4 regions of the Pantoea trifolii genome follow, and region 3 is predicted to be linked to each of the others. Evidence: predicted binding sites of a transcription regulator. Region 3 holds the regulator's gene; each other region holds the start of a gene.
What was found. Region 3 encodes LexA, which represses DNA repair genes until DNA is damaged. Its sites were predicted from a motif close to TNCTGTATGTACATACAGNA; they were not measured.

Region 1: the regulator LexA is predicted to act here: its motif matches at 3,635-3,654, upstream of metR (HTH-type transcriptional regulator MetR).
Region 2: the regulator LexA is predicted to act here: its motif matches at 2,973-2,992, upstream of umuD (translesion error-prone DNA polymerase V autoproteolytic subunit).
Region 4: the regulator LexA is predicted to act here: its motif matches at 6,231-6,250, upstream of uvrB (excinuclease ABC subunit UvrB).

The regions. Positions count from the first base shown of each region.
Region 1 covers NZ_JANIET010000001.1:231,682-239,739, forward strand. The annotation lists gene glpT (glycerol-3-phosphate transporter) at 1-754, opposite strand, end outside; gene NQH49_RS01035 (carboxylate/amino acid/amine transporter) at 1,094-1,963, shown strand; gene NQH49_RS01040 (YehS family protein) at 2,097-2,576, opposite strand; gene metR (HTH-type transcriptional regulator MetR) at 2,670-3,602, opposite strand; gene metE (5-methyltetrahydropteroyltriglutamate--homocysteine S-methyltransferase) at 3,738-6,008, shown strand; gene NQH49_RS01055 (dienelactone hydrolase family protein) at 6,050-6,886, opposite strand; gene udp (uridine phosphorylase) at 7,189-7,950, shown strand; gene NQH49_RS01065 (tetratricopeptide repeat protein) at 8,050-8,058, shown strand, end outside.
Region 2 covers NZ_JANIET010000001.1:1,768,085-1,776,142, forward strand. The annotation lists gene NQH49_RS08200 (UvrD-helicase domain-containing protein) at 1-579, shown strand, start outside; gene umuC (translesion error-prone DNA polymerase V subunit UmuC) at 1,269-2,531, opposite strand; gene umuD (translesion error-prone DNA polymerase V autoproteolytic subunit) at 2,531-2,953, opposite strand; gene NQH49_RS08215 (GNAT family N-acetyltransferase) at 3,094-3,606, opposite strand; gene NQH49_RS08220 (hypothetical protein) at 3,804-4,082, shown strand; gene ycgZ (regulatory protein YcgZ) at 4,296-4,541, shown strand; gene NQH49_RS08230 (hypothetical protein) at 4,663-4,953, shown strand; gene NQH49_RS08235 (biofilm development regulator YmgB/AriR family protein) at 5,016-5,282, shown strand; gene NQH49_RS08240 (hypothetical protein) at 5,318-5,578, opposite strand; gene NQH49_RS08245 (hypothetical protein) at 5,664-6,473, opposite strand; gene NQH49_RS08250 (hypothetical protein) at 6,474-6,671, opposite strand; gene fucO (lactaldehyde reductase) at 6,867-8,018, opposite strand.
Region 3 covers NZ_JANIET010000001.1:377,164-385,221, reverse strand. The annotation lists gene dusA (tRNA dihydrouridine(20/20a) synthase DusA) at 1-11, opposite strand, end outside; gene NQH49_RS01700 (conjugal transfer protein TraF) at 109-1,359, opposite strand; gene zur (zinc uptake transcriptional repressor Zur) at 1,811-2,329, shown strand; gene NQH49_RS01690 (CsbD family protein) at 2,404-2,616, opposite strand; gene dinF (MATE family efflux transporter DinF) at 2,781-4,103, opposite strand; gene lexA (transcriptional repressor LexA) at 4,240-4,854, opposite strand; gene NQH49_RS01675 (diacylglycerol kinase) at 4,960-5,328, opposite strand; gene plsB (glycerol-3-phosphate 1-O-acyltransferase PlsB) at 5,456-7,879, shown strand.
Region 4 covers NZ_JANIET010000001.1:1,317,949-1,326,006, reverse strand. The annotation lists gene NQH49_RS06130 (DUF1615 domain-containing protein) at 1-63, opposite strand, end outside; gene moaE (molybdopterin synthase catalytic subunit MoaE) at 144-596, opposite strand; gene moaD (molybdopterin synthase sulfur carrier subunit) at 599-844, opposite strand; gene moaC (cyclic pyranopterin monophosphate synthase MoaC) at 837-1,322, opposite strand; gene moaB (molybdenum cofactor biosynthesis protein B) at 1,325-1,840, opposite strand; gene moaA (GTP 3',8-cyclase MoaA) at 1,858-2,844, opposite strand; molybdenum cofactor riboswitch at 2,833-2,969, opposite strand; gene NQH49_RS06100 (gluconeogenesis factor YvcK family protein) at 3,166-4,068, shown strand; gene uvrB (excinuclease ABC subunit UvrB) at 4,130-6,151, opposite strand; gene NQH49_RS06090 (ABC transporter ATP-binding protein) at 7,053-7,769, shown strand; gene bioD (dethiobiotin synthase) at 7,809-8,058, opposite strand, start outside.

The DNA.
Region 1 (8,058 bases), 150 kb from region 3:
TGGGCAGAATGTACTGCATGAAAATCTGCTTCGCCGTCAGCTCCTGCTCGTGCTCCTCGTTGTAATCCGGCGGATAATCATTCTTCCACGCTTCAATTGGCGGCAAACCGCAGGATTGCGGCGTATCGCGCATCAAGGCAAAGGCGATAATGGCGATGAGAATGGCGCCAAACGCCGGCATGTACAGCGCGGCTTTCCAGTCGTTAAACCACGCCATGCCAAGCAGGAACAGCAGCGGAGGAATACCGCCACCGACGTTATGCGCGCAGTTCCACACCGATACGATTCCGCCGCGCTCTTTCTGCGACCACCAGTGCACCATGGTACGCCCGCACGGCGGCCAGCCCATGCCCTGGAACCAACCGCACAGGAACAGCAGCACAAACATCACCATGATGCTGGAGGTGGCCCACGGCACGAACCCCATCACCAGCATCACCGCCGCAGCGAGAATTAATCCGGCGGGCAAAAACACGCGCGGATTCGAGCGGTCCGATACCGAACCCATAATGAATTTTGAGAATCCGTAAGCGATGGAAATGCCCGATAGCGCAAAGCCGAGATCGCCGCGCGAAAAACCTTGTTCCACCAGATAAGGCATCGCCAGCGCAAAATTCTTACGCACCAAATAGTAGGCGGCATAGCCAAAAAATATTCCCAGGAAAATTTGCCAGCGCAGGCGACGATAGAGTGGATCGACACGATCATCGGCCACTTGCGGGCGATGCGGTGCAGGTTTGAAGATACTCAACATGAGTGTGGCCCTCCAGGGCGCAATATAGTTATGGATTCCCAGCAGGTTGGGGCAAAAGCAACAGACGTTAAAAATGGAAAAGCGAAGTTTCCATTTCGCGCAAAGGATAGTGATGGTCACGCGCGGTTACTGTGACATGTGACACATATGTTACAGTTTTATGACATTAGAGAGCGATAAAAACCAGGAAATGTTGTATTTCGCGCATTTTTATCCAGGCGAATAGGCGATCAGTTAAAACTAATTGTCGTCATTTTGTACAATCGTAAACCAGATAGTTCACGCCAATCGCGACAGTTTGTTTACACTAACGCCACTGTTCATTTTGAGATCGTTACCGTGCCGTTACTGATCGTTACCACCATTCTGTGGGCTTTTTCCTTCAGTTTAATCGGGGAATACCTCGCAGGTCAGGTGGATTCCTGGTTCTCTGTGTTAATGCGTCTGGCGCTCGCCGCCATCGTCTTCCTGCCGTTCCTGCGCTGGCGCGGATATCGTGCTTCCACCATCCTGCTGTATATGCTGGTGGGCATGCTGCAGCTCGGCATCATGTACCTGCTGAGCTTTGAAGCCTATCTCTATCTGAGCGTGACCGAATTCCTGCTGTTCACTGTGATGACGCCGCTGTACGTCACGCTGATCTACGATTTGCTCAGCCGACGTCCGCTGCGTATCGGCTATGCTTTCAGCGCATTGCTGGCGGTCATTGGTGCGGCGATTATTCGTTACGACAAAGTCAGCGATCATTTCTGGTTCGGCTTGCTGCTGGTGCAGGCGGCAAATATCTGCTTCGCCATCGGCATGGTGGGCTACAAGCGTCTGCAGGAAACCCGGCCGATGCCGCAGCACACCGCGTTTTCATGGTTCTATCTGGGCGCAGTGATTATCGCGGTGATCGCCTGGAGCTTGTGGGGCAATCCGAACAAACTGCCCACCACCTCGCTACAGTGGGGCATTCTGGTTTGGCTGGGCGTGGCGGCTTCAGGTTTGGGCTACTTCATGTGGAACTACGGTGCGACGCAGGTGGATGCTGGCACGTTGGGTATTATGAACAACATGCATGTGCCTGCTGGCTTGCTGGTGAATCTGGCGATCTGGCAGGAGAAACCGCATTGGCCAAGTTTTATCGCCGGTGCCGCCGTGATTTTTGCATCCCTGTACGTACATAAACGCTGGGTGCTCGGCAAGACCACCAAAAGCCACGCCTAGGCCGAAAGGGAGGGGATAGCGCGGCAGAGGAGCAAAGCATCCGAGCCATGGATGGCGAGGCTGCTCCACAGGGAAGTGGTTACTCTTTGCGATCTGCCGCGCTATCCCTGACCCGGCTCGAACAAAGAAGCGATTACGCTTTCTTAGCCGGCCCCGGACGATGAATCATCGTCAAACCTTTCAGGAAATTACGCAGAATCTGGTCACCGCATTCGCGGAAATTCTTATGGTCTGGATTGCGGAAAATCGCGCCAACCTCAGCCTGTGAAATCTTAAAGTTCGCTTTCAGCAGCACATCCGGGATATCGGTGGTCTTCAGCTCAAACGCGATACGCAATTTCTTCATGAAAATGTTGTTATTCATGCGGCGCTCAATCGAAGGCGCGGGCGCATCTTCACTCTTACCGCGACGGTAAAAAATCAGACCGTTGAGGAAATAACCCATCAACACATCCGGCAGCTTACGAAACGCAGCATCGTCATCCTTCTTCATCCACGCCTGCACGTCTTCCAGCGGCACTTCACTCCCCGCTAAGGCAAAAATCTCCACCACTTTGCTATCGCTCAAATCAAGCATATAGCGCACGCTGCGCAGAACATCGTTACTCATCATGGTGAAACTCTCTTGGTCGCGGGTTGAGGCGGCGCATTATAGAGCAGGCGGGACAGGGATAACAGCGCGGGCGACCTTCGCCGCCCAACAACATCAGGATGAGAGGGTTTGCAGTGAGCCGGGACGCGCGGCATCGCGCACGAAGGGCAGGTGTTCACAGGCGTGCTGACGGGCAAACCGCACAAAGGCTTCCATCACCGGTTGACGCTGCTCGCCTTCGCGTACGGCGGCATACAGGCGGCTCCAGAGGCCATCACCCAAAGTCTTGGTCACCACCAAACCTTGCTGCTCAAAATTCTCGACCACCCAATGTGGCAGCGCGGCGATGCCCATGCGTGCCGACACCATCTGAATCAGTAACAGCGTATTGTCCACGCTCTTCAAAGCCGGGCTTACGCCCGCAGGTTGCAGGAAATGGCGCCACACATCTAAACGCTGACGCTGCACCGGATAGATCATCAATACCTCATCGGCCATATCTTCCGGGGAAATATGCTCAAGCTGCGCCAATGGATGATCCGGTGCCATCACCAAACGCACTTCAAAATCGAACATCGGTGAATAGAACAATCCGCTGCGCGGCAGAATATCGGAGGTCAACACCACATCCAATTCGCCCTGCTGCAATGCGGGTTGCGGATCAAAGGTCACACCGGATTTGAAATCCATCACTACCTGCGGCCAGCTCTGGCGGAAATTATTCAGCGCAGGCGTCAGCCACTGAATACAGCTGTGACACTCAATCGCGATACGCAACGTGGCCTGATGCGGCTCATGACACGCCTGCAAAGCCTGTTGAATCTGCGGCAAAACCTGCTCGGCCAACTGCAGCAAAATCTCTCCCTGCGGCGTAAAACGCAGCGGCTGGCTTTTGCGCACAAACAGACGAAAGCCCAGCCGCTGCTCCAGATCGCTGAACTGGTGAGACAACGCCGATTGCGTCTGATGAAGATGTGAGGCGGCGGCGGCTAACGAGCCGGTGTTCCGTAACGCCTGCAGCGTCCGCAGGTGTTTGAGTTCGATCATGAGAATCCTTCACATCGAGATTGAACAAATTGCGCTTGAGGAACATACAGTACCCGCAGATTATGGCGGTGTAAACATCTGGACGGCTAAACATCTCTGCACCCTATTCAGTTAATAATATCTGGAGAACAGAAAATGACCATTCTGAACCACACTCTCGGTTTCCCTCGCGTTGGATTGCGTCGTGAATTGAAAAAAGCACAGGAAAGCTACTGGGCAGGTAAAAGCTCACAGGAAGAGCTGCTGGCGGTGGGGCGCGAACTGCGCGCCCGTCACTGGCAACAGCAGAAAGAGGCGGGCGTCGATCTGTTGCCGGTCGGCGATTTTGCCTGGTACGATCACGTGCTGACAACCAGCCTGCTGCTGGGTAACGTGCCCGCACGCCACCAGAACAAAGATGGATCCGTTGATCTCGACACGCTGTTCCGCCTCGGTCGTGGCCGCGCACCAAGCGGTACACCGGCGGCGGCGGCGGAAATGACTAAATGGTTCAACACCAACTATCACTATATGGTGCCGGAATTCACGCAAGGCCAGCAGTTCAAACTGACCTGGACCCAACTGCTGGATGAAGTCGACGAAGCGCTGGCGCTCGGCCACAAGATTAAACCGGTGCTACTCGGCCCGGTGACCTATCTGTGGCTGGGTAAAGTGAAAGGTGTGCCTTTCGATCGCCTTTCATTGCTCAAAGACATTCTTCCGGTTTACCAACAGGTGCTGGCGGAACTGAAAAAACGCGGCATCGAATGGGTACAAATCGACGAACCTGCACTGGCGCTGGAATTGCCGCAGGCGTGGCGCGATGCATACAAACCGGCTTACGACGCGCTGCAGGGTGAAAGCAAACTGCTGCTCACCACCTATTTCGACAGCATCGGCCAGAACCTCGACATGATCAAAGCGCTGCCGGTGCAAGGCTTGCACGTTGACCTGGTGCACGGCAAAGACGACATCCAACAGTTAAACCAGCAGATCCCGGCAGATTGGCTGCTCTCCGTCGGCGTGATCAATGGCCGTAACGTGTGGCGCGCGGATCTCAGCAGCTGGTTTGAACGCTTGCAACCGCTGGTGGGCCAGCGTCAACAATTGTGGATCGGATCATCTTGTTCGCTGCTGCACAGCCCAATCGATCTCAGCGTGGAAACGCGCCTCGATGAAGAAGTGAAAAGCTGGTTCGCCTTTGCCCTGCAGAAGTGTGCGGAGCTTGCACTGCTGAGTCAGGCGCTGAACAACAACGATGCCGCTTCGCTGGTGGAGTGGAGCGCACCGATTCGTGCGCGTGCCAACTCCACGCGTGTGCACAATGCCGCAGTCGGCGAGCGTCTGGCGAAAATCCAGGCCAAAGATGTTGAACGTACCAGCCACTACACCGAACGCGCCAAAGCGCAGCGTAACCGCTTCAACTTGCCAGCGTGGCCGACCACCACCATCGGTTCATTCCCGCAAACTACCGAAATTCGCGGCCTACGTCTCGACTTTAAAAAAGGCAACATTGATGGCGGTAACTACCGCACCGGCATCGCCGAACACATCAAACAGGCGATTGTTGAGCAGGAACGTTTGGGCCTCGATGTGCTGGTGCACGGAGAAGCAGAACGTAACGACATGGTGGAATACTTCGGCGAGAACCTCGACGGCTTCGTGTTCACCCAAAACGGCTGGGTTCAGAGCTACGGTTCACGCTGCGTTAAACCCCCGATCATCATCGGCGACGTGAGCCGTCCACAAGCCATCACCGTTGAGTGGGCGAAGTACGCGCAGTCGCTGACCGACAAGCCGGTGAAAGGCATGCTGACCGGTCCGGTAACGATTCTTTGCTGGTCATTCCCGCGTGAAGATGTGAGCCGTGAAACCATCGCCAAACAGATTGCGCTGGCGCTGCGTGATGAAGTGGAAGATCTGGAAAAAGCCGGGATCGGCATTATTCAGATCGATGAACCGGCACTGCGCGAAGGTCTGCCGCTGCATCAGTCCGATTGGGCCGCGTATTTGACCTGGGCGGTGGATGCATTCCGTCTCAATGCCGCCGTGGCGCAGGATGACACCCAGATTCACACCCACATGTGTTATTGCGAGTTCAATGACATTATGGATTCGATTGCCGCGCTGGATGCGGACGTCATCACCATCGAAACCTCACGTTCCGATATGGATCTGCTGGATACCTTCAAGGAGTTCGACTATCCCAACGAAATCGGTCCGGGCGTGTATGACATTCACTCACCGAACGTGCCGAGCGTGGAGTGGATGGAAGAGTTGCTGCGCAAAGCGGCGCAGAGCATTCCGGAAGCGCGTTTGTGGGTGAATCCAGATTGTGGCCTGAAAACCCGGGGCTGGACGGAAACCCGTCAGGCATTGGCGAATATGGTCAAAGCGGCGCAAAACCTGCGGGGTGAAACGGCTTAGTCGCGGTAAATGAGATGGGGGCGCAGAGGCGCCCCTTTTTATTAGGCGTTCGGCGCCACGCCATGCTGCGCGAACCACGCCAGCATACGTTGCCAGCCATCTTTGGCGGAATCGGCGTGATAACTGGCACGATAATCCGCGTTGAAAGCATGTCCGGCATCCGGATACACCACGATCTCTGCTTTGGCATTGGCGGCGTGCAGCGCCTGACGCATCTTATCAATACTCTCCAGCGGAATGCTCTCATCCTGACCACCGTAGAGGCCAAGCACTGGCGCGTTCAGATCTACCGCGATATCAATCGGATGCTTCTGCTGCTTCAGCGTCTTCTCACCGTCTATACGGCCATACCATGCCACCGCCGCGCGCACCTGCGGATTGTGCGCGGCAAACAGCCAGCTAATGCGTCCGCCCCAGCAGAAACCGGTAATCGCCAGACGACGGATATCACCATCGTGGCGCGTGGCCCAGTTGGCCACATGATCGAGATCGGACAACACCTGCGAATCTGGAACTTTGCTCACTAGCTCTTTGAACAGCGTGGGAATATCGTTGTAATCGTTGGGATCGCCTTCACGAAAATAGAGTTCGGGCGCGATCGCCAGATAACCTTCCAGCGCCAGACGGCGGCAGACATCGCGGATATGCTCGTGCACGCCGAAAATCTCCTGCACCACCAACACCACCGGCAAGGTGCCTTGATACTCTTTTGGTCGGGCATAATAAGCAGGCAGATTTTCGCCCTGGCTCGGAACCGAGGTCTCGCCAGCATGAATGGCGTCGCTGCTGGTAATAATGGTGCTGCTTGCGGTGGGCTGAACGGCCGGTGCAAAGCCGCCGGGTGCCGTTTTTTGTGCCATATTGTCTTCGGTTTTCATTGTTCTCTCCGTGCTAGCAAATGCGCAATCACGTAACTATAGCCTGGCGAAGTAAAGCAAGGCTGGCGTAAGGTGCAGAGGGATTTTTTTCACGTGTGCTGCTTCTCTATTAACATTGCCACCAACACTTACACAGCACCGCTTGTAGCAATTCAGAATTGCACAGCGCTAATGTGTGATACAAATCACATAATGTTTTTCTGATAATGTAATTTTCATTATCGATGGTGAATTGAGTCACATATTTATGCCGCCTGCTGACGTAGAGTGGCGCGCACATCCCCAATTATCAGGAGTCTGTTATGGCCCAGTCTGACGTTTTCCACCTTGGCATCACCAAAGCTGATTTGAAAGGAGCCACGTTGGCCATCGTGCCTGGCGATCCTGAGCGCGTGAAGAAAATCGCCGCGCTGATGGACAATCCACAGCATCTGGCTTCACACCGTGAATTCACTACCTATCTGGCCGAAGTGGATGGCAAACCGGTTGTGGTGTGCTCCACCGGTATCGGCGGACCTTCAACGTCGATTGCGGTTGAAGAGCTGGCCCAGCTTGGCGTGCGCACTTTCCTGCGCGTTGGCACCACCGGCGCTATCCAGCCGCATATTAATGTGGGCGATGTGCTGGTCACCACCGCATCGGTGCGTCTCGACGGCGCCAGCCTGCACTTTGCGCCGATGGAATTCCCGGCCGTAGCTGATTTCACCTGCACCACCGCGCTGGTGGCAGCCGCAGAGGCGTGCGGTGCGAAAACCCACATCGGTATTACCGCCTCCTCTGACACCTTCTATCCTGGTCAGGAACGGTACGATACCTTCTCCGGCCGCGTGGTAAATCGCTTCCAGGGTTCAATGGAAGAGTGGCAGCAAATGGGCGTCCTTAACTATGAGATGGAATCCGCTACACTGTTAACCATGTGCGCCAGTCAGGGACTGCGTGCCGGCATGGTGGCGGGCGTCATCGTGAACCGTACGCAAAAAGAGATCCCGGATGCCGCGACCATGAAACAGACCGAAAGTGATGCGGTGAAAATTGTGGTTGAAGCCGCGCGTCGCTTAATTTAGTGCGCCAGTCAGGGATGAATTCGAGACCAGGCTTATAAGGATTCCAGCTATTTCCTGATTAGAATGCGCGCAATTTCAGCAGCTACTGAGAAATTTCTTATGCGCAAA
Region 2 (8,058 bases), 1.4 Mb from region 3:
AAATCCTTACAGTCAATTATTGATTTGTCAGTTTCTTTCGTAGAGCAGTTATATAAAATTTGGTGTGAAGGGACAATCAGAGATATTCTACAATTCTGTATGGAAAATCAACTTATTGAAATAAGTGATCTTTTACAGTCCCATTTACTAAGAAATCCTCGAACAGAAATTTTTGACCCTGAAGTTCATGGTATTGAAAAGAATGACTGGCTAACTGACTCACTTTTCTCCATGGACACAAAAGAGTTGATGGCTTATTATCATTTCATATCACAAAATACTCCTTATAGTACCCAGCATGGAGTTAAAGGTGAAGAGTATAAAAAAGTTTTAGTTGTTTATGATGATGTTGAGGCTAGCTGGAATAACTATAATTTTGGGAAGATTTTAACGCCCGGATTATCGGGTCATCCCACTGAGGGACAACTCAACCGAGGAAGGAAATTAGCATATGTGTCTTTTTCTCGAGCCCTAGATGACTTACGAGTAATTTTATTCACGCCAGATCCTGAAGAAGCTAAGAATGAGTTATTAGGTTCGGGACTACTTTGTCCAGATCAAGTGGAGTTAGGTGATTGATTGTATGATTTTTAATGTTTTTGTTTCTTGCTAGCATTTTCATAAAGGGTTGTTTATATATATTGTCAATAGGTGTTTTGATGAGTTCAGGACTGTATTGGATATCTGGTAATTATATATATGGGCCAAAGGAATCAGGTAAATTTTGGATTTCTAATGGTTACATTTATGGGCCTAAAAATTCGGGGAAGTATTGGATCTCTGATAATTATATTTATGGCCCGAAGCATAGTGGGAAGTTTTGGATAAGTGGGGGGTATATTTATGGACCTTCAGGTATCAATTTACCTTGGTTGGAGGGCTGAGAGTAAAGGCGCTAAGTGAAAATTCAGTATAGAACGTACCTATGAACCTTCTGAGCAAACTAATGGTGATAATGAAAATCCATTATCACCATTTTTCGATACTTGCATTTTTTCAAACTAACGAAAAAATATTTTATTAATTATATACACTTTAAATTATTTTTATTTATTTAATGATATTATATTTCTAGTAAGGAAACGTTCTAAAATATTTTCTACGCTATAAAATTATGCTGGGGAATTTAATAGGACTGTCAAATTTCACGCAGTTAGAACGCCTATACTGAATTTATTAGGATAAAGATACTGTATCGTGTGATAAATGCTAGCCCACCGGTGGATTCATTCTTTCATATCTCGAAATATTTAGATAAGTGGAGGGACTTACTTCGCCACCGGTAGATCCGCCAGCCGGGTGGTGTACGCCGGTGACAGCATATCGCGCTTCATCGACCAGGGTTTCTGAATCCCCTGGCCAGCAAACCATAGCGCGCCGCGCTGGTGGGCATTCATCTTATCGATCAGGGCCATCAGTTGGTCACTATTATGACGCGGCTGATATTCCGCAAACAGATCAAGCTGCGCCACGCCATCGCTAAAGAAATCGCCCAACATCACGCCGCCTTTCATATAACGCTTACCGGGAACCCAGATACGATCTAAACAATTAAGCGTGGCCTGAATAATATCGCGACTGTCAGCGGTGGGCGTAATCAAGGTTTGACTGGCCGCATTGGCGTAATAAGGATGATGCGCATCGTGCGGGCTGGTGCGAATAAACGTCCCGATATGACGGCAATATTGCCGCTCGCTGCGCAGCTTCTCTGCGGCGCGCGCGGCGTAATTGGCGATGGCTTCGCGCATATCCTGATATTCGGTAATACGATCGCCAAACGAGCGCGAGCAGAGAATATTTTGTCGGTTGGGAACCACCTCCTCAAACGCCAGACAAGACTCGCCACATAATTCACGTACCGTGCGCTCCAGCACCACGCCGAAGTGTTTCCGGATCAGCGCGGTTGGGGTTTCCGCTAATTCCAGCGCGGTGTTGATCCCCATCAGGTTGAGCTTTTTCGATAAGCGCCGGCCCACGCCCCACACCTCTTCAACCTTGACGAGTTTCATCAACTCGCGCTGACGGTGGGGCAAAGAGAGATCCATCACGTTCTCGGCTTTGGTCCAGCGTTTGGCCGCCCAGTTGGCGAGTTTGGCGAGGGTTTTGGTCGGTGCAATGCCGACACCCACGCGCAGATGGGTGTCCTGATAAATGCGGTCGCGGATATCGCAGCCTAACTGTTCAAACGTCATGCAGGCATTGATGCCGGTAACATCAACGAAGGCTTCGTCAATGGAATACTCATCCACACGCGTGGATATCAGCGCCAGCGTCTCCATCACGCGGCGCGACATATCGCCATACAACGCATAGTTAGACGAGAACACCACCACTTTGTGACGCATCAGCTCTTCGCGATGTTTGAAGTAGGGCGCGCCCATCTTGATGCCCAGCGCCTTGGCTTCTCTGCTCAGGGAAATAATGCAGCCGTCGTTATTCGACAGCACCACAATCGGTTTGCCACGCAGATCCGGGCGAAACACCGTTTCACAGCTGGCGTAAAACGAGTTCACATCCACCAGGGCAAACATCAGCGGCCTATGGTTTTAATCACGTGTTTAACGATGCCGAAGACTTCGAACTCATCGGCGTCAGGAATGGCGATAATCGCATGGGTTGCGTTCATCGGTTTGAGATGCAGGTAAGGCTGCAGCATCAGCTGTTTCACGGTGAACTCGCCGGAAAGTGACGCCACCACAATGTCACCGTGTTTGGGTTTCAGCGAGCTGTCCACCACCAGCATGTCGCCCTCATTGATCCCGATGTCGATCATCGAGTCACCGCTGACTCTGATGAAGTAGGTTGAACTGGGGTGATCGACTAAAAAGTCGTTGAGGTCGATGCGTTGTTCAACGTAGTCCTGAGCTGGGGACGGAAAGCCGCAGGGCACGCGGCTGATGAACAAGGGTAAGGCGAGAATGGCGCGGATTTCCGCGGGCTGATAAAACTGCATGGCTGCGATCTCAAATCATTACTGTATGTGTATACAGTAATGTCGATTGGGCAGTTTGATCAAGCCAGAACCGGCAATGATTTGCAAAACAGTTGGCAACAAAGGATATTTATTTTGTGCCGAATGGCGTGCCGCTGCGCTTAAATCATCATTCCCATGATCTGCAGGGTGCTCTGCTGCGAGGCGGTAACAAACGGAATGTCTTTGATGTGCTGCATGCCAAAGGCTTCATAGAACTTACGTGCACGCACATTATCGCCTAACACTTCCAGCCACAGATAGCCTTCACGCTTGTCGCGCGCTTCATTGATGATGCTCTCGAACATCCAGCGGCCGTAATTTTTGCCGGTTTCTTCCGGATTGAGGTACAGCTTATTCAGCAGCGCGCCGCTCATGCCGGAATCCGGTACCGGCGTGTTCCAGGTGACTTTGGCAAAGCCAATCGGCTTGTCGGTCTCGGCGATCAGCCAGCTCTCGTTGGGGGCCGCGAGGCTGCTATTCAGCTCCGCCAGGCCATATTCCTTGTCGATAAAGGCATCCAGCTCTTCTGCGGAAACCCACATATGTTTAAAATGCGCGCTGTAGGTCATGCGCCCCAGCAGGTGCAGCAGCTCTGCATCCTCTGCCTTGGCTTTGCGTATGGTGAACTCCATGCCAGATTTCCTTGCTTCATTCTTGTTATTAATTCACATCGTCGGTGCGAGCAGAGGCCACCGAAGGGCAGTTACCATAACGTGTTAGTAACAAAAACCCAAGATAACCAGAGCTTTCTGTTAACAAGGTATCACGCTGATGATCTATAGTGAGTAGTGAGAACTAAGCGTAAGCCCATATTCTCAGGAGGTAGAAGATGTCAGATTCGCAACCTAAAATTATCGGCGAAGCCGCCTATGCGTTACTGCTACGTCGTGAGGATGTCAGCGTCTCATCGCTGCTGACAGAGCTCGCGCGCATGGCGAGAAAAGAGCAAAACACGCAACAGCAGCAGCGCATTGCCCAGGCTCAGCAATGGTTGCTCACGCACCGTCAACCGGCGGGCAGCGATAACCGCGTCCATTCCGCGTTGCGCGGGTTGAGTCGTCAGGAAGGCAGCGTCAGAATGCCTTCGGCCGATACCGACGACAGTTGACCAGCCCAATAAGCTCACGCGTCGATGACTTTCGGCGCTGAGCGCACGGATTTGGAAATAAAAGCTTTCCAATTATCCTAATTCACCTTTATTAGCACTTTTTGCAACAAATCCCGCCTGCTAACTTGAGTAAGCTCCTTGTACAGCTTTTTGCTACCTGTACAACTTTACTTAGGTCAAATGATCTAACTTTTTTAATTATTGGGGTCAATTATGCGTCAGAACGGATACACGCCGAGTTCAGTCGAGGCCATTGCCAACTACTTCAGCAAAGCGTCGCTGCCATCGCAGCAGGAAACATTGGGTCAGATCGTGGTTGAAATCTTACGCGAAGGCCGTAATCTCAACCGCAAATCGCTCTGTACCAAGCTGCTGCGCAGACTGGAACTGGCCGCCAACGCCGAAGAAGAGCATCACTATCATCAGCTGATTGGCTTATTATTTGAACGCGAAAGCTGAGAGCCTGTCAGATTTCAAACTTGTACAAGTATTAGAATTTTACTCTGAATACGCTCCCACACTGGTTTCGCCCCGCTCCGGGGCGAAACGGCGATCAGAGATTCGTTATGAATGATTCGTTATGAATAGAAGTGAACAGCAGAAAATAATCGATGAAATTATTGGCGAAGCCGCGCTGGCGTTGCTGCAGCGCCCGGGGCCCGTTAATACTCAGGCGCTGATGGATCAGCTGACGCTGATGAAACAGCAGAGCACCGATGACGAACAGCGTGCAGCGATCACTGCCGCCATCACCGATGTGCGCAACAGCATTTCGGCGGGGAAAAAATTGCGCGAAGAGCAGCCGCAGCGAGACAACGTTCTTCAGCTGTTTGGTCATAACCAGCAGTCTGGCAACAATCGTAAACATTGACCGATTGGCTCGCATTGAGGACATAGCAATGCGGGAATATACGCAATCACGGGACTGGAATCATGTCGGAAAATCACAACCTCTATGCTGCACTGCCTGACACCGAGTTGGCAGAGCATTTTCGCAATGCAGACAGTACGCTAAAAAACGAAGCTGCCGTATTGGATAGGGTTATCCGCCACGTGCTGGCCACGGAAGGACGAGTCAGTAATAAATCGATTATTCTTTGTCTGATTATGGCGCTGGAAACCGCAGAAAGTGATGCTGAAGCCGATGTGCTGCGCAAAACGCTGGAAATTGTGGTGGGCTATACGCCTGACGACGCCTGATATTCTTCTCTGTCCCCCATGCGGGGACAATCTCATTACTCCTTTCGTAAGAGAGCCAACCGGCGTTTTGCTTTACCAATGTTAATTCTGTGTAACCAAGTGCGAAACTGTTTTAACTGAATATGTGACGCAATCTCAGTAGAAAGCGTGCAAATATAAAGTTGACTCTGGGTATGATTATTGGTGCCGGTGGCGTAAATTTCGCTTTTATTATCACGCTGTTGTAATTCAATTCCTGTGAAGTGTAAATCTCCCCACAGCTGCAGAATGGCCTCGAACTTTTTAAAGTCCATCATGATTACCTTATTATTTTGACTTATTATGGAGAGTTGCTGGCTCGGTACAACATAAACAATTAAGCCAGCATCTTTGATTATTAAATTATGGATAGTCGCGTTTAGGCGCAGACCTCCTCATCCATTTGCGTTTATTACCGCTTTGCTTATCCATGGCTAATGCGCTGGCGCTAGCCGGATCAAACAGCGACAAACTTTCTATTTGATGCACCATAATCACTTTGCGAAACTCAAGGGCATTTTTCGGCGACGAAGAGAAATCAATGTCGTGATTGTGGTACCACAAACTGTAATTATGCTCGATCGCCAGGTTGAGCGTGCGTGAATCGCGATAGCCACTTAGCATCGGGATCAACACAATATTGGCGGTATTCGGATACTCAAACGTTGCTGCATGAATCATACCGATATAAATACGGCGCGATTTCAGCGTAACCCACGCCAGTTCGCCTTCTTCCATGCACTGCAGCAATAACTGTTCAATGCCGTTGGAACGTGAAAGCCGCTGATACAGCTCTTTGCGCCCGCCGGCGTTAAGCCGGGCGCTCACCGCCCAATTGGAGCGATACATGCAGAAGAGGATGGCAAAGGCCAGCATCAATACCACCGGCGCCTGAATGCCTAAAAAACTCCACGTCATGAAGTCGACATTCCAGTGGACATTTTCTGCCGAAGTCAGGGCAAAGGCATTGTTCACACCGGATGCGGCCAGCAGAATCAGCCAGATAATGGCGGTCGCCAACACGCCTTGCAGTACAAATATGCAGCCATACAGTGCAATAAGAAAATAGACATCCCAGCCAAAAGAGCGCTTAATTTTCAAACGGCTCGACATGTCGCGGCTAGTATACCAATAACCGCATACCATCATTACCATAAATATCGCCGTGCCCATCTAAATATCCTTTAATGTGCTGACATGATGGGCAAAATCGCGCTGTACTTCAGGACTCAATGGATTAACCGAAGCGTTGCCGTCTTCATCAATAATAATTCTGTCACCTTCCTCAATCGATTCCTGAATGTCCTGGCGCGTCATGACTTGCACTAATGATTCGGGACTACCAAAAAGAGAGGTTAAAAAGCCAAACATAGCAGGATCCTTTATATTTCATATCAACATGAACTATGGCACATCCTGCAAAGAGAACGCCTCATATCCGAATATTAAGCAAAATTCCAGATTAATCTGCCGATAGAGTTAGCGTAATTGGCGATAAACAGGGAATAACCGATGCGGCTAATAAATGGCAATGCTGTTCATTCAGCATTGCCTGATTGACATTAATCAGAACAGTTCACGATAAAGTGATCTAATCATCTCGACGCTGCACTCACGCGGATTGCCCGGCGTACACACATCAGCGAAGGCGGCGGCGGCGAGCGCATCCACATCCTGCTCCTGCATGCCGATATCACGCAGTCTGAGCGGAATACCGATATCGTGGTTCAGGGTTATCACCGCATCAATCGCCAGCGCACGTGCGTCGGCTAATGAACAGGCATAGGCACCTTCTATGCCGAGTGCATGCGCGATAGCGCGGTATTTCTCGCCGGTATGTTCGGCATTGAACGCCATGATGTGCGGCAGCAGTACCGCATTGGCGATGCCGTGCGGCGTGCCGTAAAACGCGCCCAGCGGGTGCGCCATACCGTGCACCAGACCGAGTCCGACATTCGAGAAGCCCATCCCGGCGATGTACTGACCCAGCGCCATATCGGCAACGCCCGCAGGCACGCCTTTGACCGAGTCACGCAGCGAGCGGCCAATAATTTCAATCGCCTTGAGATGGAACATATCGGTGAGCTCCCACGCACCGCGCGTGATGTAGCCTTCAATGGCGTGCGTCAGCGCATCGACGCCGGTGGCCGCTTTCAGGCTGGCGGGCATGCTGGCCATCATGTCGGGATCGATGATGGCAATCGCCGGAATATCGTGCGGATCGTAGCAGACGAACTTGCGCTTCTTCTCTTCATCGGTGATGACGTAATTGATGGTGACTTCCGCTGCGGTGCCTGAGGTAGTCGGCACCGCAATGATCGGCACAGAAGGATTACGCGTGGCGGCACCGCCTTCCAGCATGCGCACATCGCTGAACTCGGGATTGGCAATCATCATGCCGATGGCTTTGCAGGTATCCTGCGGCGAGCCGCCGCCCACCGCGATCAGATAATCGGCACCCGAACGGCGAAAAGCATCGACGCCCGCATGCACCACATCAACGGTGGGATTAGGAATCACGTCATCATAGATTTCGAAACTGAGGTCGTGCTGCGCCAGCAGATCGGTTATGCGGGTGGCGACCGAAAACTTGATCAAATCTTTGTCGGTAACCACCAACGCTTTAGTAAAACCGCGCTTGTGAATCTCATCGACAATCGAATTAATCGCGCCCGCACCGAAATAAGCGGTCTCATTGAGGATCATTCTGTTAATCATAATAATTACCTTCACGTAGATGCCAGATTTAATTTTTTTC
Region 3 (8,058 bases):
GTATCGGTCATGAAACGCAGTGAATCCGCAGTAAGTTAAGTGATGAGAAACTGCGCAATCATACCACAGCAAAACGGGCGGCACAGCCGCCCGTTATCAGATAGGGAATTAGAAGTTAAATCCGAGCTGCAGCATCGCACCCACGGTGTTGTCTTTACCCACAGAACCGGCCAGATCGAGATGAACGGTATTGTTGAACGGTGACACACCTAAACCGGCGGTGAACACGTCAGTATCGTTCGACTTCAGATCGGCACGATAACCGGCACGCAGCGCCAGCCAATCCAGCACACGATACTCCGCACCTACGCCAGCATATTGGCTGCTGTCTTCCGATTTAAAGCGTTTAGTTTCAGTTAGATCAACATCACCGGCCAACGTGAGCGGCCCGCTATTCCAGGAAAGCCCGGTCGTAACCAGTGGACGAATTTGGTAAGTATCGCGGTAGCCGTTCACCTCTTTGGTGTCGATATCGCGCGAGATCAGGTTTTGCCCAGTCACACCGAAGGTCCAGTTCTCACCGAAATCCGTTGCAACGCCAGCATCCACGTTGAAACCGGTATCGCTGCTGCGATAGCGACTGCTGTTAATGTCGCTCTTGTCGTAGTTGTAGATACTCGCGGTGTAGTTATACAGCCAGGTTTTCTGTAGCTTTGGCGTCACGCCGACAGAAACTGGATGGCCAGCAATCGAGAACTCATGCGCAACTGACACACCATAATCGGTGATCAAAGCCGCCAGCCCATTGGCGCTGGAGCGCAAGTTATCTTCAGCGCCCGGCGTCAGAGGAATAGTGCCATCTGAAATGCCGCGAAGGTAAGTGATATCGCTGTCTGCCACATTGGCACGTACCAATGCGGTACCGTACGCTTTAGTTATAAAGGCAAAAGGTAGGGTTTCATTTGGAACAGTGACGGCTAGTGCTACACCTGCGGTAGCATGGGCTTTATTACCACGTAACTGACTGAGCTGGTTAGCCATATCACCCGCAGCAGCTTTCACCTCTGGATAGCCATTTAAATAATCTTCGAGAGAAAAGTCCCGAAGCTCATCCTGATAACGATCAACGGTATCGGTAATGTCGTCGACGCGATCAATCAATTTGTCTTTATCGGTAACCTGTGCACCGGCTGATGGAAGAATGATGCTAACGTTGTCTTCAGGCTGCGCCTTGGTCATCAATGCTGGGTTAGCCAGCACTGCGGAACTCCAGGTGGAAGAGGCTACGCCGGTACCGCCCATCGCATCGTTACGCGCGTCATACCATGTACCTGCTGCCAGAGCTGAGGAAGAAAGAAATACTGCATTCAAACCAACAAGATAAGCTACTTTTTTGTGCCTGAATAATGTCTTCGCCATGAGCCTGCCATCACCTTTGAAATGTCGCTGAATCACTCACCGACTGAAAGTTTAGTTAGCCGCCATTCTGAACCCTGGCTAACGCTTCATTGCTGTGAATTAAAAGGAAATAGCACTGCTATTCGCAGAATTGGATGCGTAAGCACCATTCTGCTGTGTTTATATGCAGAAAAATTAACAGTGAATAAATTGATACCAGAAATTACTTAAGACCTTTTGAACCTTATACGCTAACCCGGTGAGTTGCAAAGCAAAATCCTTGTAGCCGTTGCGCTGTCTGGCTGGACGGATTTTTCAGACATAATGGTTGCAACAATGTTGTTGGGTTAACAGGAAGGATAATCGATTGATTGGTGGGAGTTTTCTGCAGGAGTTTAAGGAAAATAAGCAATCACAGCAGCGTAAAAATTTGTGTGATAAAATAACATCACCTGCAACCCGGAGAATGCTTATGTCAAACCTCACGCCAGAACAACTTCTTACCCAGGCTGAATCACTTTGCCTTGATCGCGGCGTGCGCCTCACCACTCAGCGCGCCGAAGTGCTGCGCTTGATGGCAGAGCAGAATGGTTCGATAAGCGCTTACGATTTGCTGGATCAGCTGCGCGTCAGTGAACCGCAAGCTAAACCGCCTACCATTTATCGTGCGCTGGATTTCCTGCTGGAACAGGGATTTATTCATCGCGTTGAGTCGAATAACAGCTATGTGGTTTGTCATCATTTTGATGAGCCGGCACATACTTCAGTGATGTTGGTGTGTGACGGTTGCGCGGCAGTGACTGAAAAACATGCTCATGGTGTTGAAAAGACCATTGCTGGGTTAGCGGATCAGGCGGGATTTTCTTTGCGTCATACCGTGATTGAGGCACATGGCCTGTGTGAGAGCTGCGCAGAAGTGGCGGCTTGCACGCATCATGAAAGCTGCGAGCATGATCATCAGGTTGAGGGAAAAAAACGGGTAAGAAAATAGAGAGGCACGTCCTTGTGCCGGGCCAATCACTACGCTAAATGATTGGCGGGTAGGAGCATCTTCCTCAGGGGCAATTACCAGCGGTAATCTTTATTGGTGCTTTCCCAGTCCTTAACTTCTTGTTCGGCCTGGTCTTTTGCATAACCGTAGCGTTCCTGGATTTTACCGACCAGCTGATCGCGTTTACCTTCGATCACCGTCATATCGTCATCGGTAAGCTTGCCCCACTTTTCTTTAAACTTACCTTTAAACTGCTTCCAGTTTCCGCTCGCTTCGTCTTTGTTCATAATAATCCTCCACTACATCCTGAGTGAGATAGATATATTGCCTGCTTAGCTGGCGATATACCCAGACAACGCGCTACTCATGTGCGCCGTATAAGGTAATTGTAGTAGCCGCTTCGCAGTTTGCAGAGAAATACAGATTAATCTGTAGGTTACGCTTCGCTTATTCAGGCGTTGAACCAGCTATTGCGCAGCCAGTGACCGCGCCAAATCAGCCACAGCGTCAGTCCGCGTAACGCCAGGAACACCGTCACTGCCAGCCATAAACCGTGATTACCGAGCCATGGCAATGTGAGCAGCGCTAGACCGTAGCCGATTGCCGCTATCACCATGCTGTTGCGCATCTCACGACCGCGCGTCGCGCCGATAAACATGCCATCCAGCAAATAACACCAGACGCCAATCAGCGGCAGAATCACTTGCCAAATCAGATAGCGATCGGCCATCTCGCGTAGCGCTTCCAGTGACGTCAGCATCGCCACAATCTGCGGACCGGTGAACGCATAAATCAGCGCAAAGATTGCTGCAACGAAGCAAGCCTGCCGACAAGCCGCATGCCAAATCAGCAACAGCCTACTGCGATCTTTGGCCCCAACCGCTTCACCCGAACAGGCTTCAACCGCATAGGCAAAACCATCCAGCGCGTATGCGGTAAAAGTGAGAAACATCAACAGCACCGCATTGACCGCCACCACATCCGGGCCAATCCGCGCGCCAAGGATGGTGAGTGACGCGAAGCAAATTTGCAGCATCAAAGAACGCAGCATGATGTCGCGATTGAGGCGGAATAGCCGCGCCGCATCGCCACGCCAACTGCTTTTAAGCAGAGTAAAATGGATACCGCGCATCTTCAGCACGCGCGCCACCATCCACAAACCCACGCCCAGCGTGACATATTCTGCCAGCGCGGTGGCCGCCGCCGCGCCAGCCACACCCCAATGCAGTTTGAGGACGAACAGCAGATCAAGCAGGATATTCACCAGATTGCCGATGATCAGCAGCACCATCGGTGCGCGCGCATACTGCACGCCTAGCAGCCAGCCAAGAATCACCAAATTGGCTAAGGTTGCGGGGGCACTCAGCCAGCGAATCTCAATAAATATTTGCGCCTGCTGCTGCACTTCCGGGCTGCCGCCCATTAAAGCTGCCGCCAGGCTGCTTACCGGCGTTCGCAGCACCATAAACAGCACGCCAAAAACCAGGGCAATCAGCAGCGGTTGCGTTAAGGCGCGCGCCAGCGCGGTTTTGTCATTGGCGCCAAATGCCTGAGCGGTCAATCCGGTGGTGCTCATGCGCAGGAATAGCAGAAGCATAAAGATGAAGCTGGTCGCTGTTGTGCCCACGGCGACGCCACCGAGGTAAATCGGGCTATCGAGATGACCAATAACGGCGGTATCCACCACGCCCAGTAACGGGACGGTGATATTTGACAGGATCATCGGCAGCGCTAGCCGCCAGAGTGTTTTATCTGAAGAGGAAAACAGCTGCATCAGCCCATTCCGTTGTGTGCGGTAATCAGCGTAATGGCGCCAGCGTGAGCCGCAGAAAGAGTCACAGAGAAGTAAAACAGCAGACTGCGGTCAGCGCAAATTCGCACCGCCGCAGTTGGGGAGGATCAGAAACTGATCAGAGCCACTCGCCGTTGCGTACAATCCCGACAGCTAAACCTTCAATGGTTAGCGACTGCTCACGGGTATCAACGACAATCGGCTGGAAATCGGTGTTTTCCGGCAGCAGATGGACAATCGCGCCCTGCTTTTTCCAGCGTTTCACGGTGACTTCATCATCAATGCGCGCCACGACAACCTGGCCGTTACGCACTTCCTGCGTTTTATGCACGGCTAACAGATCGCCATCCATAATGCCGATATCTTTCATCGACATGCCGCTCACGCGCAGCAGGAAATCGGCACTCGGTTTGAACAGATTCGCATCCACCTGATAGTGGGCTTCAATATGTTCCTGCGCCAGCAAGGGTTCACCGGCAGCGACGCGACCAATCAGCGGCAACCCTTCGCTTGGTTCTTCTTCCATTAGTAAACGAATCCCGCGCGATGCGCCGGAAACAATTTCAATTACGCCTTTACGCGCCAGCGCTTTCAGATGCTCTTCAGCAGCATTGGGCGAGCGAAAACCCAGTTGCGCAGCAATTTCCGCACGCGTTGGCGGCATGCCCGTCTGGTTAATATGGTCGCGAATCAGGTCATAGACCTGTTGCTGCCGTGCAGTTAACGCTTTCATCCCGCCCCCTGGTTGTTTATACAGTCGCTGTGAGTATATACAGGTATTCGCGAAATGAAAACCGTAACAGAGGGAAAAATCAGCGGTTTGATGAATCTGGAATCCCTATCTCAAATGCGTCCAGAGCAGCGCGATCCAGACGAACAGAGCCAGTAAGATAGTCAGCAATACGGCGGCCGATCCCATATCTTTGGCGCGGCCCGCGAGCGGATGTTGTTCCTGCCCAATGCGGTCGACCACCGCCTCGATAGCGCTATTAAGGATTTCAACGATGATAACCAGCACTACCGAGCCAATCATCAAGATGCGGGAGAGGGTATCTACATCCAGCCAGCAGGCTACGAGAATGGCCACCAACGCGGCGACAGCTTCTTGCCGAAATGCGGCTTCGTTCTGCCATGCGGCACGCAGGCCCTGCCAGGAATAACCGGCTGCTTTCACTATTCTTACTAAACCGGTGACGTTATTTGCCATGTCTATGGAACCCTTGAACTATTTTGACGTCAATGAGTGGGCAGTTTGAGGCGGCAGAGCCACAGACCTTCGCTGCGCTTTCTGGTATGCTTGCCGCGCTTTGCTAACAAGAGGCTTAAAGTTGTCTATGTCAGGTTGGCGTAAACTCTATTACAAATTATTGAATTTACCACTCTCTATTTTGGTAAAAAGTAAGGTCATTCCGACCGATCCCGTTTCTGAACATGGGATCGATCCTACACGTCCGGTGATGTATGTTTTGCCTTATGATTCAAAGGCTGACCTGCTCACGCTGCGTGCTCAATGCCTGAAACATGATCTGCCCGATCCGCTGGCTCCGCTGGAGATCGATGGCACCCTGCTGCCGCGCCACGTGTTTATCCACGATGGCCCACGCGTGATTCCCTATTTCGTGGCCAATCCCGAATCGGTGAAGCTGTTCCACGATTATCTGGATTTGCACCGCAGCAACCCGCAACTCGACGTGCAAATGCTGCCGGTCGCGGTGATGTTTGGTCGCGCGCCGGGACGTGAAACATCCGGTGAATCCACGCCGCATCTGCGCGTGCTGAATGGCGTGCAGAAGTTCTTCGCCATTTTGTGGCATGGCCGCGACAGCTTTGTCCGCTTCTCGCAAACCGTTTCGCTACGCCAGATGGCGACCGAACACGGTACTGATAAGTCGATTGCACAGAAGCTGGCTCGCGTAGCGCGCATTCACTTTGCTCGCCAACGTCTGGCAGCGGTCGGCCCGCGTCTGCCTGCACGTCAGGATCTCTTCAACAAGCTTTTACAGTCCAAAGCGATTGAAAAAGCGGTAGAAGATGAAGCACGCAGCAAAAAGATTTCGCATGAGAAAGCCCAGCAGAACGCCATCGAAATGATGGAAGAAGTGGCGGCGAACTTCTCTTACGAGGCAATTAAGGTCACCGACCGCGTGATGGGCTGGCTTTGGAGCCGCCTGTATCAGGGCATCAACGTGCATGGCGGTGAGCGCGTGCGTCAGCTGGCGCAGGATGGTCATGAGATTGTCTATGTGCCCTGCCACCGCAGCCACATGGATTATCTGCTGCTCTCCTACGTGCTTTATCATCAAGGCCTGGTGCCGCCGCACATTGCTGCGGGGATCAACCTGAACTTCTGGCCAGCCGGCCCGATTTTCCGTCGCCTGGGCGCGTTCTTTATTCGTCGTACCTTTAAGGGCAACAAACTCTATTCCACCGTGTTCCGTGAATATCTCGGCGAGCTGTTTAGCCGTGGTTACTCCGTTGAATACTTTGTGGAAGGCGGACGTTCGCGTACCGGCCGTTTGCTGGATCCGAAAACCGGCACCCTGTCGATGACGCTGCAGGCGATGCTGCGCGGCGGCAGTCGTCCTATCACCTTCGTGCCGATCTACATCGGTTACGAGCACGTGATGGAAGTGGGCACGTATGCCAAAGAGCTGCGTGGCGCGGCCAAAGAGAAAGAGAGCTTCCTGCAGATGGTGCGCGGCTTGCGTAAGCTGCGCAATCTTGGTCAGGGCTACGTTAACTTCGGCGAACCGCTGCCGTTGATGAACTACCTGAACAAAAACGTGCCGGAATGGCGGGATGCGATTGATCCTATCGAACCGCAACGCCCTGCGTGGATGACACCTGCTGTGAATGACATTGCGGCGAAGCTGATGGTGCGCATTAACGAAGCCGGTGCGGCCAACGCCATGAACCTGTGCGTGACTGCGCTGCTGGCGTCACGTCAGCGTTCATTAACCCGCGAACAGCTGATTGAGCAGTTAGAGTGCTACACCCAACTGCTGCGCAACGTGCCTTATTCACCGGAAGCCACGGTGCCCGATATGAGCGCCGAAGCGCTGCTTGACCACGCGATGGGCATGAACAAGTTCGAGACCGAGCAAGACAGCATTGGCGACATTATCATTCTGCCGCGCGAGCAGGCAGTGCTGATGACCTACTATCGCAACAACATTCATCACATGTTAGTGATGCCATCGTTGATTGCCGCCATCGTGCAGCAACATCGTGAAATCAGCGAAGCAGAGCTGCTGCGTCAGGTGAGCCTGGTATATCCGATGCTAAAGAGCGAGTTGTTCTTACGCTGGGACAAGGCGGAGTTGCCTGCACTACTTAACGCACTCTGTGCAGAGATGGCGCGCCAGGGCCTGATCACCTTGCAGGATGGTCAACTAAGAATGACGCCGGCACGTCACCGTTCGCTGCAACTGCTGGCGGCGGGTATTCGTGAGACGCTTCAGCGCTTCGCGATTACCTTCGCTATCCTCAGCGCGAAACCGGCCATCAACCGTGGCACGCTGGAGAAAGAGAGCCGCACCCTGGCTCAACGCCTTTCTGTATTGCACGGTATCAACGCACCCGAGTTCTTTGATAAAGCGGTATTCACTGCATTGGTACTTACGCTGCGTGATGAAGGTTATATCAGTGACAAAGGCGATGCCGATGCGGAACGCAGCCATATGATGTGGCAGATGCTGGCGGAGCTGGTCACCAGCGATGTCCGTCTGACGATTGAGAGCGCGGTCACCCACGATTAGTAGGCGACATGAAAACACAAAGGCGCACTTCGGTGCGCCCTGCTAAGTCCTCGCTATTCTCCCACGATCCCTCCTGCCTGATGACTCATCTCGGTCGCCATGAATGGCGACCCTACGAGACTTGTAGCGATGGCGAGTCAAAATTATGCCTTGATGGTGCAGCGCGGGTGTTGAGGCGA
Region 4 (8,058 bases), 940 kb from region 3:
ACAACCAACCAGTACCAGCGCAGCCAGCAATGCTGCGCCTTTCATCATCTTGCTCGTGTTCATCCTGCTCCCTGACGCCAACAAAAACCGTACCTTAACGTTTTCAGTGGCCTGCCGCTATCGGAGCCGGGGGATTTTGCGCGCTAGCTCCAGCGCTCAGCAGCCTGATGATCGCTGTCACGCGCATCAACCCAGCGTTCGCCTGCGACAGTGGCTTCGCGCTTCCAGAACGGCGCACGAGTTTTCAGGTAATCCATGATGAACTCGGTAGCGGCGAATGCACTGCCCCGATGCGCGCTGCTGACGCCCACAAACACGATCTCATCGCCGGGGAACAGTTCGCCAACGCGATGAATTACCGTGACCTGCTGCAGCGCCCAGCGCTGACGCGCATCTTCAACAATATCGTCCAGCGCTTTTTCCGTCATGCCGGGATAGTGCTCCAGCGTCAAGGCCGCCACGCTGGCACCGAGATTATGATTGCGCACTTTGCCGGTAAAGGTGACGACCGCGCCATCGCTGTCATGGGCGGCGAGTTTTCCGTACTCCTCGCCGACGTTGAAAGGTTCTGATCCGACACGAATCCGCGTTTCCATCATCAGCCTCCGGTCACCGGCGGGAAAAAGGCCACTTCATCACCGGCACGTAGCGGATGCGTCATTGGCACCAGCGTTTGGTTAACCGCCGCCAGCAGCTTGCCGGATTCCAGCGCCAGCGCCCAGCGTTCGCCCTTCTCCGCTAATGCCGCGCGCAATGTCGCGACGTCCTCATATTCTGGAGCCAAATCCAGTGAGCTGGTGCCGGTCAATTCACGCACCTGAGCAAAAAACAGCACCTTAATCATGGCTCACCGCCTTGAAATCGCCAGACTTGCCGCCGCTTTTAGTCAGCAAACGCAGCTGGTCGATGACAATGTCTTTTTGCACCGCTTTGCACATGTCATAGATGGTCAGCGCCGCGACGGAGGCCGCCGTCAACGCTTCCATCTCGACGCCGGTTTTGCCGGTCAGACGACACAGCGAGGTGACGCGCACGCGATTGTGCTCGGGTTCAGCAATCAAACTGACTTCTACTTTGCTCAGCATCAGCGGATGACAGAGTGGAATCAGTTCCCAGGTGCGTTTTGCTGCCTGAATACCGGCGATGCGCGCGGTGGCGAAGACGTCACCTTTGTGATGGCTGCCGTCAATAATCATCTGCAGCGTTTCGGCGCTCATCAGCACCAGCGCTTCGGCCTGCGCTTCGCGTACCGTTTCGGTTTTGCCGGAGACATCCACCATGTGGGCTTCGCCAGCGGCATTGATATGAGTTAACGATGACATGCTTACAACTTCTTCAAATGTGAAACGAAATTACACGGACGCGTACGTGCATCCAGCTGATCTTCAATAATGCGTTCCCAGGCGCTGCGGCAGGCGTTGGTCGATCCCGGCACGGCAAAAATCAGCGTCTGATTGGCTAATCCGGCCACCGCGCGCGACTGCAGCGTTGAGCTGCCGATCTCTTCATAGGAGATCATGCGGAACAGCTCGCCAAAGCCCTCGATTTCACGGTCCAGCAGCGGCAGCAACGCTTCTGGCGTGCTGTTTTGGCTGTTGAAACCGGTGCCGCCGTTCACGATCACCACTTGCACATCGTCGCTGGCGATCCAGCGCGACACCGTGGCGCGAATGCGATAGCGGTTATCCGGCACCAGCGCGCGATCCACCACCTGATGTCCGGCTTCCGCCAGCGCTTCGCGCAGATAATCGCCAGATGTGTCGTTGCTGGCATCGCGGCTATCCGAGACGGTCATCACCGCCACATTCAAGGCGACAAATTCGCCGGTAGGTTTACCCATGGCCGTAACTCCTGTGTTTAGCCACCAATAAAGGAGAGATTTTGTGTGATGCCGGTGTTGCCCTGATGCAGGAAATGCGTCTGCTTTTTCTGTCCAAGGCTGTGCGCAATGCGTGCCTGCAACGCGTCTTGCTGATCGTCAGAGGCCAGCAGATCGCGCAGCGACACGCCGCCATCGCCAAACAGGCACAGATGCAAATTGCCCAGCGCCGAGACGCGCAGGCGGTTGCAGCTGGCACAGAAATCTTTCTCGTACGGCATGATCAGGCCGACTTCGCCCTGATAATCGGGATGACGGAACACCTGCGCCGGACCGTCGCTGCGGCCGCGCGGCTGGCGTTGCCAGCCTTGCAGGATCAGCTGGTCGCGGATCACTTCACCGGAGATGTGATGACGGCGGAACAGATCGCTGCCTTCGCCGGTTTCCATTAGTTCGATAAAGCGCAGTTGAATCGGTCGCAGGCGCAGCCACTCGAGGAAGGTGCTGAGGCTGTGGCTGTTCACATCGCGCATCAGCACGCTGTTCACTTTCACTTTCTCGAAACCGGCATCAAAGGCGGCGTCGATTCCCGCCATCACCTCGGCAAATTTGTCCTGGCCGGTAATGGCGTGAAACTGGCGTGCGTCGAGGCTGTCGACGCTAACGTTGATATGAGTGAGACCGGCGGCGCGCCACGCACGTACGTCACGCGCCATGCGGTAACCGTTGGTGGTCATCGCGATCTGGCGAATAGCGGCATTTTCACGCACGGCGGCGATGATGTCGGTGAAATCGCGACGCATAGAAGGTTCGCCGCCCGTCAGGCGCACTTTTTCCGTGCCCGCAGCCGCAAAGGCACGCGTCACGCGACGAATCTCATCCAGCGAGAGAAAGCTTTTATTGTTCGAACCGTTCGGCTTGTAGCCATTCGGCAAGCAGTAGGTACAACGGAAGTTACACACATCCGTGACCGACAGGCGCAGATAGTAAAAGCTGCGCGCGTAGGCATCTGTAAATTGTGGCACCTGAACACCTTTCCAAAGTCGGGAGATGCAGTCATTTCTTTCTGCACCCTGGCAGCTCAAGGCTGCGGCCTGCCTTCCATATCGTTAACGACTTAGGAAACCAGGCTTGGGAGTTTGTTGTCATTATGGACAACACGGTTAAAACGAATGGTAGCGCGATTAGCGATTCGCATCCATCAGTGAATTTCGCTATATATCTTGATGTATAACGTATTTTTCACCGCATTTTCGCGACAGGATACGGTAAAATGCACCACAGATATTGATGCACATCAGTTCAACTACGCCTCAACGCGAGGACGTCAGTGACAAAGGAGAAACATGAATCGAACCCTGGCAGATTTGGACCGCGTAGTGGCATTAGGTGGCGGACACGGTTTGGGCCGCGTGATGTCGGCGCTGGCACCGTTAGGCTCGCGCCTGACCGGCATCGTCACCACCACCGATAACGGCGGATCCACCGGCCGCATTCGCCGCTCGGAAGGCGGCATTGCGTGGGGCGATATGCGCAACTGCATCAATCAGCTGATCACCGAGCCGAGCGTCGCCACCGCGATGTTTGAGTATCGCTTCACCGGCAATGGCGAGCTGGCCGGCCACAACCTGGGCAACCTGATGCTGAAGGCGCTCGATCACCTAAGCGTACGTCCGCTGGAAGCCATCAATATCATTCGCAATCTGCTTAAGGTTGATGCGTTTCTGATTCCGATGTCGGAACAGCCGGTTGATCTGGTGGCGCAGGATGGCGAAGGCAACATGGTGTACGGCGAAACCGCGATTGATGAGATGAAGCAGCCGCCCGAAGAGTTGATGTTGCATCCCAACGTGTTGCCGACCCGCGAAGCGATTGAGGCGATAGGCGAAGCGGATTTGATTCTGATTGGCCCCGGCAGCTTCTACACCAGCCTGATGCCGATTCTGCTGATGGAAGATATGGCGCGCGCGATGCGTCGTACACCTGCCACCATGGTGTTTATTGGTAATCTGGGCCGCGAACTGAGCCCGGCGGCAGCCAGCCTGAATGTGGCCGATAAATTGGCGATCATGGAGAAAGCGATTGGCAAGCGGGTGATTGATGCGGTGGTAGTCAGTCCAGCCGCCGATATTCGCGGCGTGGAAGAGCGCTTAATCATTCGCGAACCGCTGGAAGCCGCCGACATCAAATATCGCCACGACCGCCAGCTGCTGCGCATCGCGCTGGAACACGCGATTCAGGCCGTGTAGGGTCGCCATTTATGGCGACCTGGTTACAACCATTACGATTATGGCGACTCGGTTACTACCATCACGAAGCCGCAATAAACAGCTCACGCAGTTGATGTAACTGATCGCGCACGCTGGCGGCTTCTTCGAACTCCAGGTTCTGCGCGTGTTGCTGCATCTGCCCTTCCAGCTCGTGAATCTTCTTCTGCATCGCCTGCGGCGTAAGCGCCATATAGTTAGCTTCGGCTTCTGCCGCAGTGCGTGACGCGGTTTTGCCTTTGCCGCGCGTTTTCACCACGTTTTTACCGAGCTCAAGAATATCGGTGATCTTCTTGTTGAGCCCTTGCGGCACGATACCGTTTTCTTCGTTGTATTTTTGCTGTTTCTCGCGACGACGCTCGGTTTCGCCCATCGCGCGCTCCATCGACGGCGTGATTTTGTCAGCGTAGAGAATCGCCCGGCCGTTGATGTTACGTGCGGCGCGGCCAATGGTCTGAATCAGCGAACGCTCGGAACGCAGGAAGCCCTCTTTATCGGCATCGAGAATCGCCACCAGCGATACTTCTGGCATATCCAGACCTTCTCGCAGCAAGTTGATGCCGACCAGCACATCAAATTCGCCGAGGCGTAAATCGCGGATGATCTCCATACGTTCTACGGTATCAATATCCGAGTGCAGATAGCGCACCTTCTCGCCGTGCTCCACAAGGTATTCGGTGAGGTCTTCCGCCATACGCTTGGTCAGTACCGTCACCAGCACGCGCTCGTTGATTTCGACACGCTTGCGGATTTCCGACAGCAAATCGTCAACCTGCGTCGCCACCGGACGCACTTCCAGCACCGGATCCAGCAGGCCAGTTGGGCGCACCAGCTGATCAATCACTTCGCTGCCCGATTTTTCCAGCTCGTAATTGCCCGGCGTGGCCGACACATAAATGGTTTGCGGCGCGGCCGCTTCAAACTCTTCAAACTTCATCGGGCGGTTATCCAGCGCCGACGGCAGGCGGAAGCCGTATTCCACCAGCGTCTCTTTACGCGCGCGGTCACCACGATACATGCCGCCAATCTGCGGAATAGTAACGTGCGATTCGTCGACCACCAGCAAACCATCCGCCGGTAAATAGTCGAACAAAGTCGGCGGCGGCTCGCCCGGTCCGCGCCCGGAGAGATAGCGCGAGTAGTTTTCGATGCCGGAGCAGTAACCCAACTCGTTCATCATTTCGAGATCGAACTGCGTACGCTGGGAAATACGCTGCTCTTCAAGCAGCTTGTTGTTCTCCAGCAGCACTTTGCGGCGGATCACCAGCTCATCTTTGATCTCTTCCATCGCCTTAAGAATGCGCTCACGCGGCGTCACGTAGTGCGTTTTGGGATAGACGGTAAAGCGTGGGATAACAGAATCAATCTGACCGGTGAGCGGATCAAACAGCGACAGCCTTTCAACTTCTTCATCGAACAACTCAATACGCAGCGCAATGTCGTCCGATTCGGCCGGGAATACATCGATCACTTCGCCGCGCACGCGGAAGGTGCCGCGCTGGAAGGCTTGATCGTTGCGGGTATATTGCAGTTCCGCCAGGCGACGCAGAATGCTGCGCTGATCGATAATCATGCCGCGCGTCAGGTGCAGCATCATTTTCAGGTAGAGATCGGGATCGCCCAGACCGTAGATCGCCGAAACAGATGCCACCACAATCACATCACGACGCTCCAGCAGCGCTTTGGTCGCCGACAGACGCATCTGCTCAATGTGCTCATTCACCGAGGCATCTTTCTCAATAAAGGTGTCAGAACTCGGCACATAGGCTTCAGGCTGGTAGTAATCGTAATAAGAGACGAAAAACTCCACTGCGTTATCCGGGAAAAACTCTTTCATCTCGCCGTAGAGCTGCGCCGCCAGGGTTTTGTTCGGTGCCAGCACCATGGTCGGGCGGTTAAGGTCGGCAATTACGTTCGCCACGGTAAACGTTTTACCCGAGCCCGTCACGCCCAACAGCGTTTGATGCGCGAGTCCATCTTCCAGCCCCTCTTCGAGACGGCGAATCGCCTCAGGTTGATCGCCTGAAGGCTTGAAAGCGGAGTTGAGTTTAAAGACTTTGCTCATGTTTTAGCGGTTCCAGCAGATGAAGTCGGCGGGCAGGCTGCTAATTCTACTCTGCTATGGCGAATTTGCCAGAAAAAAATACTGGACATAATTACAGTAACCTTGCACGATAATGGAATCTGAAGCGGATTTTCTTCAGTGCAATTTAAGCGGCAGCCAGCAAGCGCTTGTTGCGCAATGTTATCCCCAAGCGGAGGACGCTTTTAACATTTGTCAATAGAGTGTCATTAAATTGCAGTCCGATGACAAGCCAGATAATTCGCATGCTTGATTTTAACTAACCTGCTGTTTTTACTGACATTGACTCAAAAGCCCAGTTTCTCATCATAATGTATGAAGGCCGCGAATTTACTCGCTTGCACACGGTTTTCAGTCGCTAATGCACAAGGTTATCCACAGTAATGGTGGATAAGTGAATCCAGCCCCGAGCCCATCGGCTGTGTATAATTTTCTCCCGCCCATTCTTAAGCGCGAAAAAAAATTTTTTCGCATTTATTTTTCTCCTCCTGCGTGTCGCATTAACCCTTCTTTTTCCCGGTTTACCTCTCCTTACCTGGAGAAAAGCCAGCCTTTAGGCCATTTATTTCCCCGGTTATTGCCTTACGAACGATCAAATGCACCAGAAACGTTAAGCCGTTAGCACCGTCAAAGTGCAGCTCATTTATCACCGCCGGCAATTGTTAAGTATTTCTCAACTTTTAGCGGTTGATTTGTCAGGTTTGCGACGCAGAACGGCCTGAATTCCTAACCTGGCCTGGGAATTGCAGTGTTTGCTATATGGAGTGACGAGTCCATATCGGCGCTTGCCGACGACAGCGGTGTCCATCAATCGTGCACGACTGTATGCCAGACGACACAGAGCGGGAGCATTCAGGCTTATAATCTGGAAGGAGGATGTCAGATGCTGAGTTTACGTTCGGTGAATCAGTTTTACGGTCAAAATCACATTCTGTGGGATGTGGATCTCGATCTGCCGCCGGGCACCTGCACCGGCGTGCTGGGCAGCCCTGGCATGGGCAAAACCACGTTGGTGAACTGCATTATGGGCCGCCTGCCGATTAACAGCGGCTCAATGACCTGGCAGGAAGATGGCGCGCCGCCGGAAGATTTGCTGCTGCAACCGGCCGAGCTGCGCGCGCGCACCGGCATTGGTTACGTGCCGCAAGGACGGCATATTTTCTCGCAGATGAGCGTGGAGGATAACCTGCTGATCGCCCTGATGGCGGCGCAGGACGATCGTAGCCGCGCTATTCCGGAAATGGTATTTGATCTTTTTCCGGCGCTCTATTCATTGCGCCATCAGCGCAGCGGCGAGTTGCCGATGGAGCAACAGCAACATTTGGCACTGGCGCGCGCGCTGGTGCTGCAACCCAAGCTGGTGATTCTGGATGAGCCGACGGAAGGGATGTCGCCGTGGCTGGAAGAGGAGATGGGCAATCTGATTCGTCGGCTAAACCGTGAGTATGGTTTAACCATTCTGCTGCTGGAGCAGCACGTGTCGTTTGTGCGCCGCGTCGCCGATTATTTCCTGCTGCTGCATCGTGGACGTAACGTGGCGCATGGCAAAGTGGCGCAGCTGGATGATTTGACGGTGAATAAGTGGCTGACCGCGACGTGACGATGTAGCCAGGTCGCCATGAATGGCGACCTGGGTTATTTATTGCGGCAACCTCAAATAACGCCCACATTCGGCCTGCTCGGCCTCATCGCTAAGGTGCGGAATCTCACCAAGGAACGGCGCATGAATGCGCTGACGCAGCGTAGCCATATACTCCTGATGGCGTTTGCCGGGCGGTTGAATATCATTGGCAATCCAGCCCGCAAGGCGCAATCCGCGCGCTTTAACCGCTTCGGCGGTGAGCATCGCATGGTTGATGCAACCCAGTTTCACGCACACCACCAGAATT